3 regions of the Synechococcus sp. KORDI-49 genome follow, and region 1 is predicted to be linked to each of the others. Evidence: predicted binding sites of a transcription regulator. Region 1 holds the regulator's gene; each other region holds the start of a gene.
The links. The regulator NtcA, encoded in region 1, controls nitrogen genes in cyanobacteria. The targets are predictions, from matches to a motif close to GTANCNNNNGNTAC.
Positions count from the first base shown of each region.

Region 1 (7,182 bases):
AGCGATCGTTCTTGAGCATCAGAAACCTCTGCGCAGTTCGGTGACCTGATCCGCCATGGCCATGACGCTGGAAGGAATCGCCGGCCCAGTGATGATCACATCCATGGAGCCTGGACGCTGCTGCAGGCTCGACAGAAGCTCATCTTCCTTCAGGTAGCCGAGCGCTGCCGCGAGACCGACTTCATCCAGCACCAGTTGATCAAGGTCGCCTTCAGCGAGATGGCGCCGGCAGGCCTGCCAGACGGCATCGACGGCATCGGAACCACCAGGCTGATCGGGCTCCGCAAGACACGCCGGAATATCCGGACGCAGCCAGGTGAGCCCGCCGCAGAGCAGCACACAGCCCTCCGGCCCCTGCTTCACCCCCCCCTTGAGGAACTGGGCGATCAGGACGCGGCTGCCGAGCCCTGCCGCCCGCATCGCCTGGCTGAGAACACTGGAAAAACTGCCCCGATAGGAGGCCGTATGCACCTGCAGCTGGCCCTCCGGAGCCACCAGATGCAGCGGCGCGGATGCGGGAAGCGGCGGAAGCGGACGCAGACCGGCCCTCTCCAGCGCATGGCGATCCCCGGTCAGGGCTCCAGAGGATCGATGGCTGGTGGTCAGGCTTGCGGTCATCGCGTCGGGTGTCACCAGGGATACACCCTGCAGACCTCGAATGTAGCGGCGCGATGCGACTCCACAAGGCCATTGACACTACGGATGGTGTGCTGTGAAATCAGGTTCATGGTGGATCCCTCCGAGACCCGAGCCGACGGGCGTCGTCCAGATGCCCTTCGGCCGTTTGAAGTGAGCTGGGATCCGATGGGGTTCGCTCTCAGTTCATTGATCGTGCGCACCGGACGCACGGCAGTTCTGTGCAGCGTCTGCCTCGAAGAGACGGTGCCGCGCTGGCGGAAGGGGAACGGACTGGGCTGGATCAGCGCTGAATACCGGCTCCTGCCCGGCTCCACACCTCAGAGGCAGTCGCGGGAATTGCTCAAGCTCTCCGGCCGCACCCAGGAGATTCAGCGATTGATCGGCCGCAGCCTGCGCGCCGCGGTGGACCTGGAAGCTCTCGGAGAACGCAGCCTGCTAATCGATTGTGATGTGATCCAGGCGGATGCCGGCACCCGAACCGCGTCGGTCACCGGGGCCTGGATGGCTCTGCAGCTGGCCTGTGACCGTCTGATCGCCCAGGGGATCCTGGAGCGCCAGCCGATCCGGAGCCAGGTGGCAGCGGTGTCCGTCGGACTCCTGGAGGGCAAGCCGCTGCTGGATCTGGATTACAGCGAAGACAGCCGAGCTGACGTTGATCTGAATGTGGTCGCCTCAGGCGACGGGAGTCTCCTGGAGATCCAGGGCACGGCCGAAGGAGCTCCGTTCAGCCGCGGGCAGCTGAACGTCCTGCTGGATCTGGCGCAGCCCGGGCTTGACGCCCTTCTGGCCGCCCAGAGCCATGCCCTGAGCAGCCGCAGCTGATTGCGTAATAACGGCTACACAGCTGAACAGGGTCGATCCTTAACTTTTAACCAGTCGAAACGGATTGTTGGGAACCAGCAGTGGGTTCAGCCGTTACGTCGCCGTTTCGGCCCATGCGCCCCAGGACCAGCCGGTCAGCTCATCCCGCTCGCTGCTTGATGTCATCAGAGATCTGGACGGCGCCAGCACGGAACTTGTCGAACGAAACAAGACCATCTTCTTTCCAGGTGATCCCGCCGAGAGGGTTTACCTGATCCGGCGCGGTGCCGTGCGGCTTTCCAGGGTCTATGAGTCGGGCGAAGAGATCACCGTCGCTCTGCTTCGTGAGAACAGCCTGTTCGGGGTGCTGTCGCTGCTCACAGGCCACCGTTCCGATCGCTTTTATCACGCTGTCGCCTTCACCCGGGTGGAGATGGTGACGGCACCGGCCGGCTCAGTCCGTGCCGCGATTGAGGCCGACACCGCAGTCGGGCTCAGGCTGCTTCAGGGTCTCTCCAGCAGGATTCTGCAGACCGAAACAATGATCGAGACCCTCACGCACCGGGACATGTCCTCCCGCCTGGTGAGTTTTCTGCTGGTGCTCTGTCGGGACTTCGGCGTGCCGGACCAACTGGGCATCACCATCGACCTCCGCCTCTCCCATCAGGCCATCGCCGAGGCGATCGGCTCCACGCGGGTCACGATCACCCGACTGCTGGGAGACTTGCGTCAATCCGGTCTCGTTCAGATTGACCGCAAGAAGATCACGGTTCTGGATCCGATTGCTCTGGCCAAGCGGTTCAGCTGAGAGTCAGCCCCACTGGGAGGTGACGCCGTGAGCGGATGGCTGCTGATCATCGCGCTGCTGGTGCTCGGCGGCGTGCTTTCAGCTCTGGGCGACAGGTTGGGCAGCCGTGTCGGCAAGGCACGCCTCAGCCTGTTCAACATGCGACCCCGACGGACGGCGGTGCTGATCACGGTGCTCACCGGCAGCCTGATCAGTGCGCTGTCCCTCGGTCTGATGCTGCTGGTCAGCCGTCAGTTGCGGGTTGGGCTGTTTGAGCTCGACGGACTGCAACAGAAACTTCAGGACAGCCGCCGCCAGCTGCAGCAGAACAGAGGTGCCCTGGAGTCAGCCGAGGAAGAACGTCGTCAGGCCATTGCCCAGACGCAACGCATCGATGCCGAGCTGTCGACGGCCAAGCAGCGGGCAGCGACACTTCGTGAGGAGTTGGAGCCTCTGCAGCAGCAGCGCGTCCGGCTGGAGGCCGAGCAGCAGCGCCTCAGCCGCGACATTCAGCAGCGGGACAGGGACATCAAGGCCCGGGACGCAGACATCCGCCGCACCGAGGAGGAACTCAAGCGGGTTCGGGCCAGCATCCAAGCCGGTGAGGCGGAACTCAAGGAGCTGGAGCGCAACCTGATCGCCCTGCGCCGCGGTTCCGTGGTTCTCAGCAGCGGAGAGGCTCTGGCCACAGCCACCATCCGACTGGAGAGTGCAGGACAGGCGAAGACGGTGATCGACCGTTTGCTGCAGGACGCGAATCTCACGGCCTACCAGCAGGTCCGACCCGGTGAGACCCCCGACCGACAGATCCTCCTGGTTCCCCGGAACGATGTGCAGCGTCTGCGGACGATCATCAGCAAGCCGGGCACATGGGTGGTTTCGATCCGCTCTGCCACCAACGTGCTGCGCGGAGAGACCATCGTCTATGCCTTTCCTGACGTCCGACCGAACCGGCGCATCAGTCGCAGCGGCGAAGTCCTGGCGTCGGCAACCCTCCCGGACCAGGATCGATCACCGGAGATGGTCCGCCGCCGCCTGAACCTTCTGCTCGCCTCTGCGTTCGCCGAGGTGCAGCGTCGTGGCTCCCTCGTGGAAGGACTCCAGTTCGACGGGACGGTCTTTGCTCAGCTCGGCCTGGCTCTGGTGGACCGCCCCGAAGGAGAGGGGGATCTGACCCTTGAGGTGATCGCCGAGAGCGACAGCGACAGTGGCGATCCGGTGCTGGTGGCGTTTCGGGTCAGCCCATGAGCCGACTGGCCGGTGTTGATCCCGGGAGAAGCAAATGCGGCCTCGTGCTCGTTGACACCGAATCCCTTCAGGTGCTCAGCGGGGCTGTCGTGATCTGCGAGCAGGTTCTGGACCGGTTGAGCGACTGGCAGGTCGCCGGAGGACTGGACGGGATCGTGCTGGGTGACGGCACCGGCAGTGCGGCATGGCTGCCGAAGCTGCGGTCCCTCGCTCCTGTTCAGCAGGTGAATGAATACGGCACCACCCTGCGGGCCCGCCGTCGCTACTGGGAGCTGTGGCCTCCCAGGGGGTGGCAACGGCTGATTCCCCGCGGCCTTCTGATCCCACCTGAGGAGCTTGATGCGATCGCCGCCCTTGTGATGGTGGAGGACAGCCTGGGAACACCATGCCGTTGGTCGGGTGCGAAACAGCGCCTCAGAAGCGGGCCCGAACGGTGAAGGTGTAATCACCGCCGGGTTCAAGTCGATAATCCGAGCGCACCAGGAATCGACGCAGAGCGTCCTGGATCAGAGCCCGCCCCAGGGAGGGCTCCACGGTCAGGTCACCGCAATCAAACGCCCAGCGGAACTGCCACTGAAAGCCCCCGGCCGCCACCTCCCCCTCAACGCACTGCTCGCTGAAGCACTGGCGCAACACCCGGAGGTGGGCCGTGGTGGCGGGGAGTGCTGTCATCCGCCGCTGGCAAGGCTCTGCGGCCGGTAGGCATTGATCCAGTTGCCGGCCCGTTCCATGCCCTGGCGCTGAATGCGTCCCAGACCATCAAGAACGGCATCCAGCACAGCATCCACACAAGGTTCCTCGACCTTGCTGAAAGCACCGAGCACATGCGACACGGTTCTGGCCCGTCGCTCATCGGGAGTGTCCGCAGGGGCACCGATTCCGATCCTCAGCCGAGGGAACTCCTGCCCGCCGAGATGCTGAATCGTGCTGCGCAGGCCGTTGTGACCGCCTGCACTGCCCTGAGCACGAAGTCGCAGGCGACCGAGAGGGAGGTCCATGTCATCCACCAGAACCAGCAGCTGATCCGCTGTCAGTCCGAACCAATCGAGCGCAGCTCTGATCGATCGACCGCTGTCGTTCATGTAGGTCTGAGGCATCAGCAGGCGCAAGCGCGCCTCGCCATGACCGACCTCGCTGGCCAGGCCGTGCAACTTGCTCTGCTGACGGAACTGAACACCCTCCCGGGAGGCCAACCGCTCCAGAACCATGAACCCGATGTTGTGGCGGGTCCCCGCATATTTCGGCCCTGGATTGCCCAGACCGACCACCAGCCTCAGATCTGCGGACATCGGCCGGATCAGACCTGGGGTGAATCGTTGTCCTGGGGCGAGTCTCCGGAGCCATCCTCGAGCTCGGGATCGGCCATGGCCTTGTTGATCTCCCGCTCGAACTCCTTGGAGGCGGACTGAAATCCTTTGAGCGTTTTCCCCAGCGTCTTGCCGAGTTCCGGAAGACGCTTGGGACCGAAGACAAGCAAGGCAACGGCGCCGATCACCGCCATCTCAGGGAGGCCGACGCCGAAGACATTCATGACAACCGATCAGCCGAGGCCGTTCCAGTTGACGTTGATGCCTTCCAGGATCAGGGACTTGTTGTACAGCTGAAGGATCACCAGCAGAAAGACGAGGAAGAGCACCATGAAGATCCCCATGACAGGGGTGGTTCCCCAGCCAGGCACGACCTTGCCGTACTCGGAGTTCAGAGGGCGGAGGAGGTCTCCCAGACGGGTGCGTTGAGCCATGGCGACGCTTGGTCTCGGGTGGTGAAAAGTGCCGATACTGTAGGGGCCGGCTCCGGCTTGGAGTCGATCCTGTCGAGAGATGTGATGGAAACGTCTTCCCCGGCCATGTCGGTGGCGATCGGTGTGCTGGCTGTGTTGCTGAGCCTCACCGGCTTTGGTGTCTATCAGGCGTTCGGTCCCCCATCCAAGGCGCTGGATGACCCGTTCGACGATCACGAGGATTGAACCAACCGCAGATCGGCAAGCTCCCCCGGCCGTAGCTCGATGACCTGAGCCGGTTCACCCCCCTGGCGGGACACGAGCCAGCCTTCCCTGGGTTCCCAACGGCAGCGCGATGGCCCTGGATTGAGACAGCGGAGGCCCAGGCCGTCATCCTCCGGCCGCAGCGCCACAGGAACAAGCTCCCCGGCGAGAGCTGGCAACCATCGCCGCGACGTCGGGTGTCCGGCGAGAGGACCACTCCAACCCGGCTCGCGGAAGGCGATCGCCGCCTGGGGCACGCAAGCGCTGCTCCATGAGCCGGTGACCGGCATCAGAGCCAGTCGCTGACGGTGCCAACCACGATCCGCCCCAGGGTCAGGCCAGGTCGGACCGCGCAGCAGGGAGACACCGATCCGTTCGGGCACCACATCCACCCCCTGGGGTCCATCCAGCAGGACGGCCAGTCCACCCCCAGGGGCGTTCACCTGGGTGGCAAGCCAGGAGATCAGCGGCACTTCCCATCGCGACTGCTCCCGCGACGTGCGTGCCATGGCCGGACGCTCCAGGACAGTGCCGGCGGAGTCCGCCGCATAGCGGACCGCTGCGGAGGCAAGGGGCAGCTCCAGACGAAGCAGTTCATGGCGCTGGCTCCAGTCGATGCTGCAGATCAGCTCGATCCAGGGGCAGTCGGCCTGCAGACGCATGTCCAGGCGCATGACACTCGATCCCAGCCGGTAACGCTGCACGACATGGACCACCAGGGGGCCGCGCTCCAGCAGCTGGCATGGCCCCAGCACCTCAACCGCCAGGGGATGGCGGCGGTACTCCGCTGCAAGATCCCAGGCGTCCCAGAACTCCCCGCGGTCCTGGAAGCGGGCCAGCTGCAGCGGACCTGCCAGCTGAGCCACCCCCTGACTGTCACGCAACTGGAGCAGCCCTCCCGGCCCGCAGTCCACCTCCAGCAATCCATTGCTGACCCTCCAGCGATCGCCATCCAGTCGCTGCAGCTTCACCGGAGCCCGGATTGGAGCGACCTCAACCGCTGATGCATCGCATCGGTTGAGAGCGACCGAACTGATCCCGCTCTGAAGGGGTAGCTGCACCCACACTCCGCCGCTGGGACACGCCTGTCGCGGCAGAACCATGTCAGCCGCCGACCACGCCCCGGCAGGCAGACGCAGCAGGGGCGACCAGCGCGCCAACGGCTGCAGACCGAACCAGAGCCAGGTCTCCCGACAGCGTGAAGGGCCGGCCGAGCCCCCGCATAGCTGCCGCAGCTGATGGTCACGCTGAGACACCGCCTTCCTCCGGGCTGAACGCCAGACCGCTTCGGCCTGGTCGAACACCTCCGGGATGGAGGTTCCTGGAAGGATGTCGTGAAACTGCTGAAACAACAGCGGTTTCCATTCCCCCATCTCACCTGCCGTCCCTGAACATCCCCCCAGGGCAGCGACGGCATCCACCTCACGCAGCAACCGCTCCAGCGTGCGGTTGTGTCGCTTCTGGTCCGGACGGCTCGTGGCACAGCCGCGGTGCAGCTCCAGATACAGCTCATCCCGCCAGACCGGAAGACGACCGGCGTGCGGCTCAAGGGAAGCCAGATGATCCCTCACCGTTCCAGCACTCCGTTTGGGCGCCTGGGGCATGGCGTCCCAGAGGCGCATCTGATCGAGCATCTCGTCGGTCGGTCCGCCGCCGTGATCTCCCACGCCCGGGATCCAAAGCGCCCGGTCCAACCCTGTCGCCAGCTGCCAATCCCGCTGTT
Region 1 covers NZ_CP006270.1:1,887,211-1,894,392, reverse strand. The annotation lists gene dcd (dCTP deaminase) at 1-19, opposite strand, end outside; gene KR49_RS09535 (cob(I)yrinic acid a,c-diamide adenosyltransferase) at 19-618, opposite strand; gene rph (ribonuclease PH) at 727-1,461, shown strand; gene ntcA (global nitrogen regulator NtcA) at 1,529-2,248, shown strand; gene KR49_RS09520 (DUF3084 domain-containing protein) at 2,276-3,475, shown strand; gene KR49_RS09515 (resolvase) at 3,472-3,912, shown strand; gene KR49_RS09510 (DUF3146 family protein) at 3,890-4,147, opposite strand; gene pth (aminoacyl-tRNA hydrolase) at 4,144-4,764, opposite strand; gene KR49_RS09500 (TatA/E family twin arginine-targeting protein translocase) at 4,773-5,006, opposite strand; gene psbH (photosystem II reaction center phosphoprotein PsbH) at 5,016-5,216, opposite strand; gene psbN (photosystem II reaction center protein PsbN) at 5,301-5,441, shown strand; gene KR49_RS09485 (glycoside hydrolase family 38 C-terminal domain-containing protein) at 5,429-7,182, opposite strand, start outside.

Region 2 (7,182 bases), 330 kb from region 1:
CGTCGGTGCTTCCGGGATCGCTGCCACGCTGCCTGCCACGGCATCCCGTTCACCGAGGGGGGACCAGAGGGTGGCGGGGCTGGCGATCACAGGCTCAACAGCTGCTGCACCACCCTGGATGAGGCTGGTTTGGCTGCGGACCAGTTGAACGGCCAGGGAACCGACGATGAAGGCTCCGAGGAAACCGGCGGCCACCGTGATCGGGCTGCGGCCTGTGGAGACAAAACTGTTGGTCAAGGCTGAAACCTCACGGATGTGAGTTTCAGTATGGAAACAATTGGTGTTCCCCGCTACTGAATGGAGAGAAGTTGGTAGCGGATTTAACGGTTCTTACAATTTCAAAGGTGGCTGATTCATTCCGCGCTCTGCTTTCGGCGGTCACCCAACCGTGTGACATGCCGAGCAGCATTCCAAGGGAGATGGCGAAGCGCACAGATGCAATGTTGTTACAACCTGAACATCTCTGATCGCTTGCATCTTCGTTGTCATCATTGACACCGTTCAGCGCTTGATTGATGGCCCGCAGCAGCATGTCCGCCAGCCATTGTTTTGCCTTCGAACAGGACTTCATCGGCACTTGGCGCTGCATTCCTCTCTGCGTGCGCCGCAAGCTGGATCTGGTCGGTGTGAAGCTGAAGCTCAGCCATTGGCTCGCTCTTTCGCAGCGTCAGCGCCAGGCCCTTGTGGATTGGTCAGACGCCGCCGATGCTCTCGATCAGATGCGCCAGCACCTGCGAACCATTTCGCGGGAGATGGCCGATGGCGTCGTCAGAGATCTTCCGCCGGCTGTCGATGAGCCCTGGCAGCAGGGAACCGCGCTGCCGGATGAGATTCACAGCGCTGCTGAGGCAAGGGGCGTGGACCTGACGCCACAGCAGTGGGCAGCGATCAGTGAGCTGGATCGCTTTGCCCTGTGCAAGCTGGTGCGGCCCGGGCATGACCACCACAATCTCGAGGCTGCTCTCAGCGAAGTGCTGGGGTGAGCAGACGGCGCAACCCGTCCAGCCGTCCTTTCTCCTGCTCCATCGGTTTCACCACGGAGACGGCCGGGGCAACGATCACCGCGCAGGCCTTCAATTCCGGCTGCTTCGACACAGGACAGGCCTGGTCGTGCATCAGGGTGTTGGCTTCACAGGCCTTCTCCTGGGTGAAGCCCCAGTGCATCGGCAGGAAAACGGTGCCGCGTCGGATGCGATCAGTCACGTGAACCGTCGCGGTGAGATGGCCGCGGCGTGAGCTGATCGCTCCAAGCTCCCCGTGACGCAACTTGAGCTCCTGCGCGTCCTCCGGATGGATCTCCAGCAGCGGCTCCGGGTGCATGGACTGCAGCCGTTCCACCTTGCCGGTGCGGGTCATCGTGTGCCACTGCCCCAGATAGCGCCCCACTGTGAGCACCAGCGGGTAGGTGTCGCAGGGCGGTTCCGCCAGACCGAGCGGTTGCTCGGTGCAGAAGCGAGCGCGTCCGCTGGGGGTGGCGAAATGCTGGTCGCAGTACAGCCGTTTCGCTTCAGTGCCAGGCCTGCAGCCTCTGGGAAAGGGCCACTGCTGAGGTCCCTCCTTGTTGAGCAGGGCATGGCTGAGGCCACTCACATCACAGAGTCGGCCTGCGGTGAGCGTTGTGAATTCCGCATACACCTCAGCCGCTGATTCGAAGCCGAACTGCTCGGCGTAGCCCAGCCGGCGACCCACCTCGGCAAACACGTCCCAGTCCGGACGGCTCTCACCGAAGGGTCGTCGGAAGGCCGGGCAGTAGGTCACCCGCCGTTCGGAATTGGTCATGGCACCGGCCTTTTCGCTCCACTGGGCAGCGGGCAGCAGCAGGTGGGCGTAATGGGAGGTCTCTGAATCGGCATAGGCCTCACTCACCACCACCAGGGGGCAGTTCCCCATGGCGGCCTTCACACGGTCCAGGTCCGGCATGCTCACCAGTGGATTTGTGGCGGCGACCCACCAGAGATCCAGTTCGCCCCGTTCCATCGCCTCCACCTGCTGCCAGGCTGCCAGCCCTGGTTTGGCGGAAATACGGCCAGCCGGCAGGTTCCAGGCCTTCTCCACGTCGGAGCGGTGGTCAGTGTTGGTCACCAGCCGATATCCGGGCAGTAGGTGAGACAGTCCGCCGGCTTCGCGACCACCCATGGCATTCGGCTGGCCTGTGAGCGAGAACGGACCAGCTCCCGGCTTGCCGATCTGGCCGGTGAGCAGGTGCAGGTTGATCAGGCCGCCTACCACTGCGGTGCCTTCCCGCCGCTGGTTCACCCCCATCGACCAGAGGCTGAGCACCGTTTCGCGCCGGTGAAACAGAGCGGCCACCTCCCGCAGACGTTTCTCGGGGATGTGGCAGAAGCGGGCCACCCGCCTCGGAGTCCAGCGGGCAGCCACGTCGAAAAAGGCGTCGTAGTTGTCGGTGTGGTCGTCGATGAACGTGGCGTCCTGTCCGTTCTCGCGCAGCACGAGGTGGGCGATCCCGTGCAGCAGCGCCAGGTCACTGCCCGGTGCGATCGGCAGGTGAATGTCGGCGGCTTTGGCGGTGTCGGTGCGGCGTGGGTCCACCACCACGATTTTCACGCTGCCGGGATTGCGTTTTCTGCGTTTCAGCAGTCGCTGGAACAGCACCGGGTGGCATTCGGCCGTGTTGGTGCCGATCAGGAAGGCCACGCTGCAGTGATCCAGATCCTCGTAGCAGCACGGAGGGCCGTCCGATCCCAGGCTGCGGGTGTAGCCGGCCACAGCCGAACTCATGCAGAGCCTTGAGTTCGCGTCGAAATTGTTGGTGCCCAGCGCACCCTTCAACAGCTTCTGGGCGAGGTAGTAGTCCTCGGTGTGGAACTGCCCTGAGCCATACATGGCGATGGCATCGGCGTTGCCGCGCCTCGACACGCTGCTGCGGATCTGGTCGGTGATCCGACCGAGAGCATCGTCCCAGCTGATCGGGGCGAAGTCGTCCTCGAGGCTGCTGCGGAACAGGGGCTGACGCAGCCGACCTCTGGCCAGGGTCTCTCCGACCGTTGCCCCCTTGATGCAGACCTGTCCCAGGCTGGAGGGATGCTGCCGGTCGCCACGGGCGGTCCACATCGGGTTGCCTTCGGCGTCCCGCTTCACCGCCTGGCCCTTCACAGCCGGTGGAAGGAGTTCGAGGCCACAGCCCACACCGCAGTACGGGCACTGACTGCGGACGCTGCGGGGACCGTCGCTCATCTGGACAAGGGATCAAGAACGAAACCCGGGGCCGAAGCCCCGGGCTGATGGGCAGTGATCAATCGCTGCCGATGGAGGTGGCTCAGGCCACTTCGCCTTCGTGAAGTTCCGCGAAGGAACCCTTGGGCTCTTTGAGGAAGAAGAAGCAGAAGAAGGCCACGATCAGTCCAGCCACGCCCAGGATCTGGAAGAAGGCGCTGTTGGAAGCCGCGATCACCTCGGGGGTGGGTTCGCCGCCACCGCCCATCCACATCGGCAGCAGGCTGAAAATGGTGAGGTAGGTCACAGCACCGACGTTTCCGTAGGCGCCCACCAGACCAGCCACCTGACCGGTGACGCGGCGCTTGACCAAGGGCACCAGCGCGAAGGTGGCGCCTTCACCGGACTGCACGAAGAAGGAGGCGAGCATGGTGATCACCACGGCCACAAAGATGCCGGTGGAACCGGAGAAGGTGCCCGGCTTGATCATGCTCATTACCAGATAGCCGATGCCCAGGCCGGCGGTGAGGAAGCCCATGGTGTTCTTGCGGCTGCCGACGCTGTCAGAGATCAGACCACCGGCGGGGCGGGCCACCAGGTTCACAAAAGCGAAGCAGGAGGCCAGGATGCCGGCGGTGGCCTTCGGCAGATCGAAGGTGGTTTCGAAGAAGGTGGGCAGCATCGACACCACGGCCAGTTCGGACCCGAAGTTCACGATGTAGGTGAGCTCGAGAATCGCCACCTGGCGGAATTCATAGCGGTCTTCCTTGGGATAGACCTTGGTGCCGAGGATCAGCTCGCGGTTGGTGCGGATGATTCCCCAGGTCTGGAATGCGAACCAGACGGCCACGGCACCCAGGGCCAGGGGATAGGTGGCCGGCGTGAGGAAGCCCACTTTCTGCAGGCGCCAGCAGAGCACGCAAAGGATGGCGGCGAAGGGCACATTCATGCCCAGCAGGCCCCAGAAATCGCGCATCGAGGTCACTTCCAGACCAGCGGTCCGTTCCGGACGCTGGTACGTCTTGCCCGGGGGGGTGTCGGTGACGTTGAAGAAGTAGAAGACGCCGTACAGCGCCGAGATGATGCCGGTGAGCGCGATCGCACCGCGCCAGTTGAGAACAGCACCGGTGGGCAGTTCAAAGCCGCCGGAGAAGGAGAGGAAGCCGGCGAGGGCGACCATGGTGAGGGCCGAGAAGGCGGAGCCGAAGTTGCCCCAGCCGCCATAGACGCCCTCAGCCAGGCCGATTTCCTTGGGCGGGAACCATTCGGCCACCATGCGGATGCCGATCACGAAGCCGGCGCCGACGATGGAGAGCAGCAGACGCGCCACCACCAGCTGGTTGAAGTCCTGGGCGGACGCAAAAAGCAGGCAGGGAATCACCGAAAAAACCAGGATGCTGGAGTAGGTGATCCGAGGACCGAATTTGTCCAGCAGCATGCCGATCAGCACGCGAGCCGGAATGGTGAGGGCCACGTTGCAGATGGCCACGGTGCGGATCTGACCAACGGTCAATCCGAGATCCGCTTTCACGGTGGTGGCCAGAGGGGCCAGGTTGAACCAGACCACGAAGGTCAGGAAGAAGGCGATCCAGGTGAGGTGGAGGGTGCGGTACCTGCCCTGGAACGACCAAAGGTCGCCAAGCATTGAAAGGAGAAATGTTGAAACCGCGGGCTTCAAAACGAAAGGGTGCCCGTGGGTGGCGAAACGGTCGAAAAATATCCGTTAAGTGGCGCATTCAACCAATGTGCGATGAATCTGTTGGTTTAATTGGTTACCAACTGGCTGGTTTCTGTACTCTGCCGCACATTGAATCGACTGATGATATTGATCAGGATATTTTCTGTGGATCGATCTGGTAGTAAGCACTACTGCAAGACCACGGCGTCCTAGATCTTCCATAACTTCATTCGCTGGCGTGAATCCACTCCTGCAGGTGTGTCTGCTCAGTGGTGGCGACAGCCGACGCATGGGACGCGATAAGGCGTTGTTGCCTCATCCCGATGGTGGTGTCTGGCTCACGGCGATTGTGGATCAGTTGCTGCCCCTTGAACTCCCGGTCCAGGTCGTCAGTCGTCATCAGACCCATGCCGATCAACTGGCGCATCGTTCCGACGTGCGTGTTCTGCTGGAACCGCCGCCCTGGAGCGGGCCGCTGAATGCCCTGGCCAGGGTGTTGCCGTCGACACCGGGGCAGGCGGTGCTGGTTCTTCCTGTGGATATGCCGCGACTCAGAACGGACACCTTCAGGCAGTTGATCATGGCCTGGCAATGCAGGCCGGATCGGATCGCCGTTGCGCATGACGGCGAGCGTCTGCAGCCACTTCTGGCGGTGATCCCATCGGGGGCACCGTTTCAAACGGCCCTCATCGAGCAACTCACCGCCGGCCAGTGGCGTTGGCTGGACTGGTTGGACCGGCTGCCGCTGCAGACGGTGCGATTGCCGCGCGATGTGCTGCTCAATGCGAACCGACCCGAGGATCTGGCAGCGTTGACCCCATGACCAGTGAGCCATCGGTTGCTGATCAGCGTTCTCGGACGCTGGGTGTGTTGCGGTTGTCGTTAACAGCCCGCTGCAATCTGAGCTGCCCGTACTGCTGCCCCGATGCGGAGGATCCTCCAGGCCTGCTGAGTCTGGAGCAGCAGTTGCGTCTGATTCGGGTTGCCTGTCGTCTCGGCGTGCACACCCTGCGGCTCACCGGGGGTGAACCCCTGCTGAGTGACCGCTTGCTCCCTCTGCTTCAGCAGATTCACAACGGACGGGAGACGCTCGGTGATCCTCTCAACCGGTTGCGCGAGGTCGCTCTCACCAGCAACGGCGTGCTGCTGACGTCCGATCGGGCGACGGCACTTCGTGCGTCCGGTCTGGATCGGATCACCGTCAGTCTCGATGCTGTCGATCCAGAGGTGGCAGCGCGCATGGCCGGCCTCCGTGGCGGTGTTCCGGCCGGTGAACGCCTCCTGCAGCAGGTGTTTGCCGGGCTGCAGGCTGCCACGTCAGCCGGTTTTGATCCTGCTGCCGGTGGCCTGAAGCTCAATGCCGTGATTCAGCGGACTGTGAATGACGATCAGTTGATTCCCCTGGCGGATCTGGCGCGGCGGTGGGGGCTTGAGCTGCGTCTGATCGAATTCATGGATGTCGGCAATCGCAACGGCTGGCGTCCGCAGCAGGTTCTCCCGGCCGCTGAAATGGTGAAGCGCATCGGTGCGCGGTGGCCGCTCCAGCCGCTCGGTCGCCCTGTGAGCGGTACAGCGCGGAGTTGGCGTTACGCCGACGGTGGAGGCTGCCTCGGTGTGATCGCCTCCATCAGTGAGCCCTTCTGTTCGGATTGCAACCGTTTGCGCGTCACGGCCGATGGCCGTGCCTTCACCTGTCTGTTCGCAGCGGAGGGCACGGATCTGACCCCGGTACTGGACGTGGAGTCAGAGCTCGAGCGGACCATGGCCGCTCTCTGGCATCGGCGAAGCGATCGCTACAGCGAGGAGCGTCATGGCAACGCTGATTCAAACCAACATGCGGAGATGGCCTATCTGGGGGGGTGAACCGTTGCTGTCGCGACCATTTCCCAAGGCTTCTCCCGGTACAACACATGCAGTGTTCGGGTTTTCATCGACCCGGTTTGATGTTTGAACTGCTGGCCTACGAACGCTTCCGCGACACACCATCGGTTCGCTTCTTCGATGTCACCGTGGGAACATCGAATGCCCGTGACCTGGTGATTCACACCGGGCCGGCGACCAGCCCACCCAACGATCCGGCCAGTGGCGCCTGGCAGTTCTATCTTCATCCTCACCAGGAGGACAATCTGCTTGCCGCCAGTGGCGGTCGCACGTTCTATCTCGTGAATCTGGCCTGGGAGAAGCCGTTCCACATCGTGAGATTGGAGAGTGGCGGCGACATCCTGCGCATTCCTCCGGGCACCTTCCATCGTTCGGTGTCAGATCCCGATGGTTCGGTCGTCCTGAACCAGGCCGTGCGCGAGCAGGGAGTCTCCCTCGTGAATGAATTC
Region 2 covers NZ_CP006270.1:1,553,053-1,560,234, reverse strand. The annotation lists gene KR49_RS07900 (hypothetical protein) at 1-237, opposite strand, end outside; gene KR49_RS13925 (hypothetical protein) at 263-532, opposite strand; gene KR49_RS07895 (nitrate reductase associated protein) at 516-983, shown strand; gene KR49_RS07890 (molybdopterin oxidoreductase family protein) at 964-3,195, opposite strand; gene KR49_RS07885 (NarK family nitrate/nitrite MFS transporter) at 3,278-4,819, opposite strand; gene KR49_RS07880 (molybdenum cofactor guanylyltransferase) at 5,091-5,675, shown strand; gene KR49_RS07875 (GTP 3',8-cyclase MoaA) at 5,672-6,715, shown strand; gene KR49_RS07870 (hypothetical protein) at 6,796-7,182, shown strand, end outside.
Region 2: a site for NtcA is predicted at 5,031-5,044, ahead of KR49_RS07880 (molybdenum cofactor guanylyltransferase). Genes of this name have one in related genera too.

Region 3 (7,182 bases), 340 kb from region 1:
TCCCATGGCGCCGAGGGACGACAGCAGCGGTTCGAGATCTTCCCGGGGTGCGGATTGTTCACGGCAGAAATATTCGTCGTACCCGTCGGTCGGTCGGTACTGGGTGAACATCGCCAGAACAATGGATGCACGCATCCAAAAACTCGACAGGGGGCGCATGGGTTGCCGTTGCTACACATTGCTCGACTTGGGTTCCAAAAGCGGGATCAGCATGTGATTTGCGTATCTCTGGTGACGTGAAGCCCCCCTCTGAATGCGGTCTTCGGCTGATCTCCCGTGGCGTTCCAGACAACGTGAATCCACCAGGAGAAAAAAGAAATCTGTATCCTCTTAAACTGTTTTTAATCTTCTGCTCAACTAAAAAAGATTTGAGGGATGAAACTGGCCTTTCTTCCTCGGAGGCTGTCTTCTCACACCAGCAGCCTCCAACACATCATTGATCCAGGCATCAACTGCTGATCTCAAAGCTCAGCCAGGAGTTGAGTTAGAGCATTGGAAAAGAGCCTTCGGCCACTGCGGTTCAGATCCGCACTTAGGCGTTTCCAGTCGTTCTGAAGTTGTTCTGGCCCATCCGCTCCCATGGCGTTCACCACATAGCTGCGATCAGCTCTGATCCAGTTCTCCAGGCTGGAACCGGAGACTTCCAGATGGCACTGCAAGCCGATGGCATGGTGTTTGACCCGGAACACCTGCTCCTTGCAGTGCAGTGAAGAACCCAGCAGTGTTGCTTCGGAGGGCAGGCGGATGCGATCGCCATGCCAATGCAGCACGGTCTCGCTGGGATGAAGCCCCTGCAGCAGCGGCTCCTCGCTTGGGTCAACAACCCAGTGGATGGCACCGAAGCCAACCTCCTTCAAGGGGTGCGCCGGGTGGCCCACCAGCAGCTGTTCAACGCTTCCCCCGGCCGCCATCGTCAGGAGTTGTGCGCCCAGGCAGATCCCCAGGACCGGTTGCTGGTGCTGATGCCAGGACGTCAGCCAGTCCAGTTCCCGTTGCAGCCAGTCCATGCCTGGCTGCAGGCGGTCGTTCACGCTCATGGGGCCTCCCAGCACCAAGGCGATGGTGTTGCGGCACCCATCCGGATCAGGGAAGTGATCTCCCAGAGATGGCCGACGGACGTCGATCTGCATTTGCCGTTCCCGGGCCAGATCGGCAATCAGGTCGGGACCTTCGTGGTCGACATGCTGCACCACCAGCAGGGTGGTGCTCAAAGCAGCAGATAGCGCTGCGCGAGGGGAAGCACCTCCGCGGGTTCGCAGGTGAGCAGTTCGCCGTCGGCGAACACTTCATAGGTCTGCGGGTCCACGCTCACATTGGGCAGGCTGGAATTGAGCTTCAGAGCGCTTTTGCCAACGCTGCGGGTGTCTTGGACGGCCAGGCAGGTCCGTTCCAGCCCGAGTTGGCTCTGGATGTCGGCATCCATCGCTGCCTGGCTGACGAAGGTGAGGCAGTTGTGGACCAGTGCCTTGCCGAACGCTCCGAACATCGGCCTGCCATGCACAGGGCCCGGGGTTGGGATCGAGGCGTTGGCATCACCCATCTGGGCCCACACGATGGAACCTCCCTTGAGCACCAGTTCAGGACGGATGCCGAAGAAACCAGGCTTCCAGAGCACCAGATCGGCGAGTTTGCCGGTTTCGACGGATCCAACCTCGCTGCTGATGCCGTGGGCCAGGGCTGGATTGATGGTCACTTTGGCGATGTAGCGCTTGAGCCGGTGGTTGTCGTTGCGATCGGAATCCTCCGGGAGCGCTCCCCGCTGCACCTTCATCTTGTGGGCCGTCTGGAAGGTTCGGGTGATCACTTCGCCAACGCGGCCCATGGCCTGGGAATCGCTGGCAATGATCGAGAAGGCACCCAGGTCGTGAAGGATGTCTTCGGCGGCAATCGTTTCGCGGCGGATGCGTGATTCGGCAAAGGCCACGTCCTCAGGGATCTTCGGATCCAGGTGGTGACACACCATCAGCATGTCGAGGTGCTCCTCGAGAGTGTTGCGGGTGTAGGGCCGGGTGGGGTTGGTGCTGCTGGGCAGCACGTTCGCTTCACCGCAGATCTTGATGATGTCGGGGGCATGACCACCGCCGGCACCTTCTGTATGGAACGTGTGGATGGTGCGACCCTTGATCGCGGCGATCGTGTCCTCAACGAAGCCCGCTTCGTTGAGGGTGTCGGTGTGGATGCAGACCTGCACATCCATCCGGTCCGCGACCGACAGACAGGCATCGATCGCTGCCGGTGTCGTGCCCCAGTCCTCATGCAGCTTGAGCCCGCAGGCCCCTGCCAGCACCTGCTCTTCCAGGGCCTCAGGTGTGCTGGCGTTGCCTTTGCCGAAGAAGCCCAGATTCACCGGCAGGCCTTCAGCGGCCTGCAGCATGCTGGCGATGTGGAAGGCGCCGGGGGTGCAGGTGGTGGCGTTGGTGCCGGTGGCAGGTCCGGTTCCGCCACCCATCAGGGTCGTCACACCACTGGCCAGGGCGGTTTCGATCTGCTGCGGGCAGATGAAGTGGATGTGGGTGTCGATGCCACCGGCGGTGAGGATGTGGCCCTCGCCGGCGATCGCTTCGGTGCCCGGTCCCACGATGATCGTCACCCCCTCCTGAGTGTCAGGGTTGCCGGCTTTGCCGATGCCCACGATCCGGCCGTCCTTCAGGCCCACGTCAGCCTTGACGATGCCCCACCAGTCGAGGATCAGGGCGTTGGTGATCACCGTGTCCACGGCGCCACTTGCCCGTGGGATCTGGGACTGGCCCATGCCGTCGCGGATGACTTTGCCGCCCCCGAATTTCACCTCATCGCCATAGACGGTGTAGTCCTTCTCGACTTCGAGGATCAGATCGGTGTCGGCGAGGCGGACCCGGTCGCCTGTGGTTGGTCCGTAGGTCTCGGCGTAGGTCTTGCGGGAGATGCGGAAAGGCATGGATCAGGCGTCAAGGGGTCCGTTGATCTGGCCGTTGAAGCCGACCACACGCCGTGCGCCGGCGAAGGGAATCAGGTTCACGTCCCGGCTGTCGCCGGGCTCGAACCGGATCGCTGTGCCAGCGGGGATGTCGAGCCGTTGCCCGCGAGCGGCGATCCGGTCGAATTGCAGAGCGGCGTTGGCTTCAGCGAAGTGGAAGTGGGAGCCCACCTGCACGGGGCGGTCGCCGCTGTTGGCGACGCTGATGGTGGTCACAGGGCGACCGGCGTTGAGTTCGATTTCGCCGGGTTCCGGAAGCAGTTCGCCGGGAATCAGGGGTGGCATCAGGGACGTCCTCAGCGAATGGGGTCGTGCAGGGTGACGAGCTTGGTGCCATCGGGGAAGACCGCCTCGATCTGCACTTCATGCACCAGCTCCGCGACACCGTCCATCACCTGATCACGGCTCAGCCAGGTGGTGCCCTCCTGCATCAGTTCCGCAACGCTTTTGCCGTCACGGGCGCCTTCCAGAACCAGGAAGCTCAGCCAGGCCGTCGCCTCAGGGTGATTGAGCTTGAGGCCGCGGTTGAGCCGTCGCTCAGCCAGCAGGGCCGCGGTCACGATCAGGAGCTTGTCCTTTTCCTGAGGACTGAGATGCATGGGAAGACTCGGTCATGCTCAGTGTGTCTCCGCAATGGCCTCAGCAGTGTTCTCCTTGAACATCAAGCTCTGCAACGGCTGGTCCTGCAAGGGCTGTTCTTGTAAAGGCCAGACCCGCGGGATGCGGGGAAGGGCGAGACCCCGCAATGCCCGTGTCCGAGCCCAGATGCGGCTGAACCAGAAGCGGGCATCCCGGCTCGAAGGACCGATGTAGCGGGCAACAAGCCCTTGATCCAGCGTGCTGCAGCGCATCGTGCCGATCAGGCCATGACGGTCGTCCCGTGCATCCTTCAGCAGCATGGAGATCGCTTCGGGACTGAGCGGCTTGGGTGCCGCCCATACCAGGGACCCGAACACCGGTGCACCGGCCAGTCCGTGGCAGTCCGTCAGGCTCGATCCACCGAGCTCCAGCCGATCCACCAGCTCCCAGCGCGGTGAATCGGCTCCATGGCGCTGAATCTCCAGGCATGAGCGCCAGCATCCCTGATTCAGCCGTTCCTCCGCGGCGGTCCGCCCCAGCCGCACGATCTCCGCACTGAGAAATGAGGCGTTCTCCGGCAGGCACACCCTCAACGATTGGTGAAACAGTGCATCGGCGTACAGCACCATTTCCTGAGGCAGCCATTCCAGATCGCTGTTGTCATCCAGGGTGCAGGTCACGCCCTGCCTGGACCAGGCTCCATCGGGATTCAGGCGGCTGCGGCCGACAGAGCCATAGACCTTCTGAGCAGCCACGCTGGTGATCAGGCTGCGGCTTTCAGCTTTCAGGTTCAAGTCGATGCTGAGCTGATCGCCGCCCACCAGGCCACCGGCGGTGTGAAGAAGGGGCAGTTCGCAGCGGCCGTCGTCCCCCGCCTCCGCCCGCAGCAGTTTGAACGGAGCACGGCAGCCACCCTGGTGACGGGTTCTGCCGCCGTCATTGGTTGTGAACTGCAGCCTGCAGTGGCCGTGCCAGGGCTCGAGTCGTTGCATGGTTGCCACGCTCCATGGCTGCTCTCGACATCTCTGTAGCAATCCATACCAAGCCATCCGCTGCTGCTGGGCAGGCTCCCAACCAATCGGGATGGGATGGGTGACGGAATCGGTGCTTGTGCTGGAGCAGCGCCTCGCTCCCAATTCCTTGAAGCCAGATCTGCGATTACCCCTGACGGCTGATGAAAGAACGGTGCTGCGAGGTCGTCGCCGCACGGTCTGCGGCCGGGAGGTGCTGCTGCAGTTGCCGCGGGACCAATCGCTCCAGCCCGGAGATCAACTCTGTGATGCTGATGGAATCACGCGGGTGGAGGTGACAGCGGCACCCGAGGCGTTGCTGCGGGTGCAGGCCGCGACTCCACTGGAGTTGATGCAGGCCGTTTACCACCTGGGCAATCGCCATGTTGCCCTCGAGCTTCATCAGCAGGAGCTGTTCTTGCTGGATGATTCCGTCCTCGCCGATCTGCTGAAGAGCCGAGGTCTCAAACTGAGTCGGTGCGTTCGGTCGTTCGCTCCGGAGGCGGGTGCTTATGGAGTGCATCAGCACGGATGACATCGCTTGCCCTGCTTCAGCTGGTGAGTCCGGCTTTACCGGTCGGAGGATTCAGTTATTCCGAGGGCCTGGAAGTGCAGATTCAGGCCGGCATGCTCGCGGACGAAAGGGCTCTCGAGGGCTGGCTGGAGGCAGAGCTGACCAGGGGCTCCCTGCGGCTGGAGGCAGCGTCGCTGGTGACTCTCGCCGATGACTGCTCGGCCTGGGTTCGGCGTGGGGATGCTGCGGCGCGCCAGCGTCTGTTGAATCTGGACGGCTGGCTCCTGGCGACGCGTGATGCCGCCGAGCTGCGCGCGCAGCATCGTCAGATGGGTCAGTCCTTGCTGCTGTTGTTGGCAGAGATGGGCCATTCCCTGCCGGCTCCTTTATCTCTGGCCTGGCCGGCGTCATGGGCCTGGGCCGCGAGGGCTTTGAAGCTCTCAGACAGAGAAATGGTGCAGGGTTACCTCTACAGCTGGGTAGCCAATCAGCTCAGTGCAGCGGTCAGGTTGTTGCCGTTGGGTCCGTCCCGGGCCCAGGTGCTGCAGCAAAGAGCGCTTCCCTTGATCGCCGATCAGGCTGAGCAGCTGCTTGATCGTGATCCTCGGACGTTGTGGAGTGGTGGTGTCGGTGTCGGGCAGGCGCAGCTCGCCCATGCTGAGCTCTATTCACGCCTGTTTCGAAGCTGATGAGCAGCAAGCTGCGTTTAGGAGTCGCCGGCCCGGTTGGTTCAGGAAAGACAGCGCTGGTGGAAGCGTTGTGCCGCCGCCTGCGTGATCAGCTTCAGCTCGCTGTCGTTACCAACGACATCTACACCCAGGAGGATGCCCAGTTTCTGACGCGGGCTGGTGCTCTGGAGCCTGAACGGATCCGAGGCGTTGAGACCGGCGGTTGCCCGCACACGGCGATCCGAGAGGACTGCTCGATCAACCGAGCTGCAGTGGCGGAGCTTGAGGCTCAGTTTCCGGGTCTTGATCTTGTGCTGGTGGAAAGCGGTGGTGACAACCTCGCCGCCAGTTTCAGTCCGGAACTGGTCGATCTCTGCATCTATGTCATCGATGTGGCTGCTGGAGACAAAATTCCACGGAAGGGAGGGCCTGGTATCACCCGTTCGGACCTTTTGGTGATCAACAAAATCGATCTGGCATCAATGGTGGGTGCAGATCTTGTGGTCATGGAGCATGACACCAAGCGGATGCGTGGTGATCGCCCCTGGTGTTTCACAAACCTTCAAACCGGAGAAGGCCTCGAGAGCGTGGAGGCATTTGTGTTGCAACAGCTACCGAATTAAGTCAACGAATCGCGGCAATTCCCAAAATGTTATTGTCGATACAAAGCGGGTCCAAGTCGGTTCATACGGTCCCATGGTCGCCCTCATGGCGGTCTCATCCACCGTGTGTCTTTCTTTATGAATTCAACGTTTACGAAGCGTCTGCTCGCTGCATTCGCGGCCACGACAGTGGGAGTCACGATGACCGCCTGTGGCGGTGGCAGCGATGATTCCGCTGGTGGTGGTGGTAGCGACTTTGATGGTGAAATCAAGGTTGGCATCCTTCATTCCCTGAGCGGAACGATGGCGATCTCCGAAACGACTCTGAAAGAAGTCGAGGAGATGGCGATCAAGGAAATCAATGAAGCCGGCGGTGTCAAGGTCGACGGCAAGAGCTACAAGATCACCTACACCTCCGAAGATGGTGCCTCGGATTGGCCCACCTTCGCAGAGAAGTCTCAGAAGCTGATCGACGCCGACAAGGTTGCCGTTGTGTTCGGCGGCTGGACATCGGCTAGTCGGAAAGCAATGCTTCCGGTTTATGAAGCCAAGGATCATTTCCTCTTCTACCCGATTCAGTACGAAGGCCAGGAGTGCTCCAAGAACATCTTCTACACCGGCGCTGTTCCGAACCAGCAAGCTGAGCCTGCAGTTGATTGGCTGTTTGAGCAGTTCGCCGACAAGTACGGCAAGAAGGTCTACCTGGTCGGTTCTGACTACGTTTATCCCAGAACTGCTAACACCATCATCAAAGAGCAGGTCAAGAGCCTGGGTGGTGAGACGGTCGGTGAGGACTACATCCCTCTCGGCAACACTGAGGTGGCGCCCATCATCGCCAAGATCAAGAAAGAGT
Region 3 covers NZ_CP006270.1:1,542,556-1,549,737, reverse strand. The annotation lists gene KR49_RS07855 (circularly permuted type 2 ATP-grasp protein) at 1-111, opposite strand, end outside; gene KR49_RS07850 (type 1 glutamine amidotransferase) at 462-1,211, opposite strand; gene ureC (urease subunit alpha) at 1,208-2,917, opposite strand; gene KR49_RS07840 (urease subunit beta) at 2,921-3,241, opposite strand; gene KR49_RS07835 (urease subunit gamma) at 3,253-3,555, opposite strand; gene KR49_RS07830 (urease accessory protein UreD) at 3,574-4,527, opposite strand; gene ureE (urease accessory protein UreE) at 4,628-5,080, shown strand; gene KR49_RS07820 (urease accessory protein UreF) at 5,077-5,748, shown strand; gene ureG (urease accessory protein UreG) at 5,748-6,350, shown strand; gene urtA (urea ABC transporter substrate-binding protein) at 6,468-7,182, shown strand, end outside.
Region 3: a site for NtcA is predicted at 4,563-4,576, ahead of KR49_RS07830 (urease accessory protein UreD). Genes of this name have one in related genera too.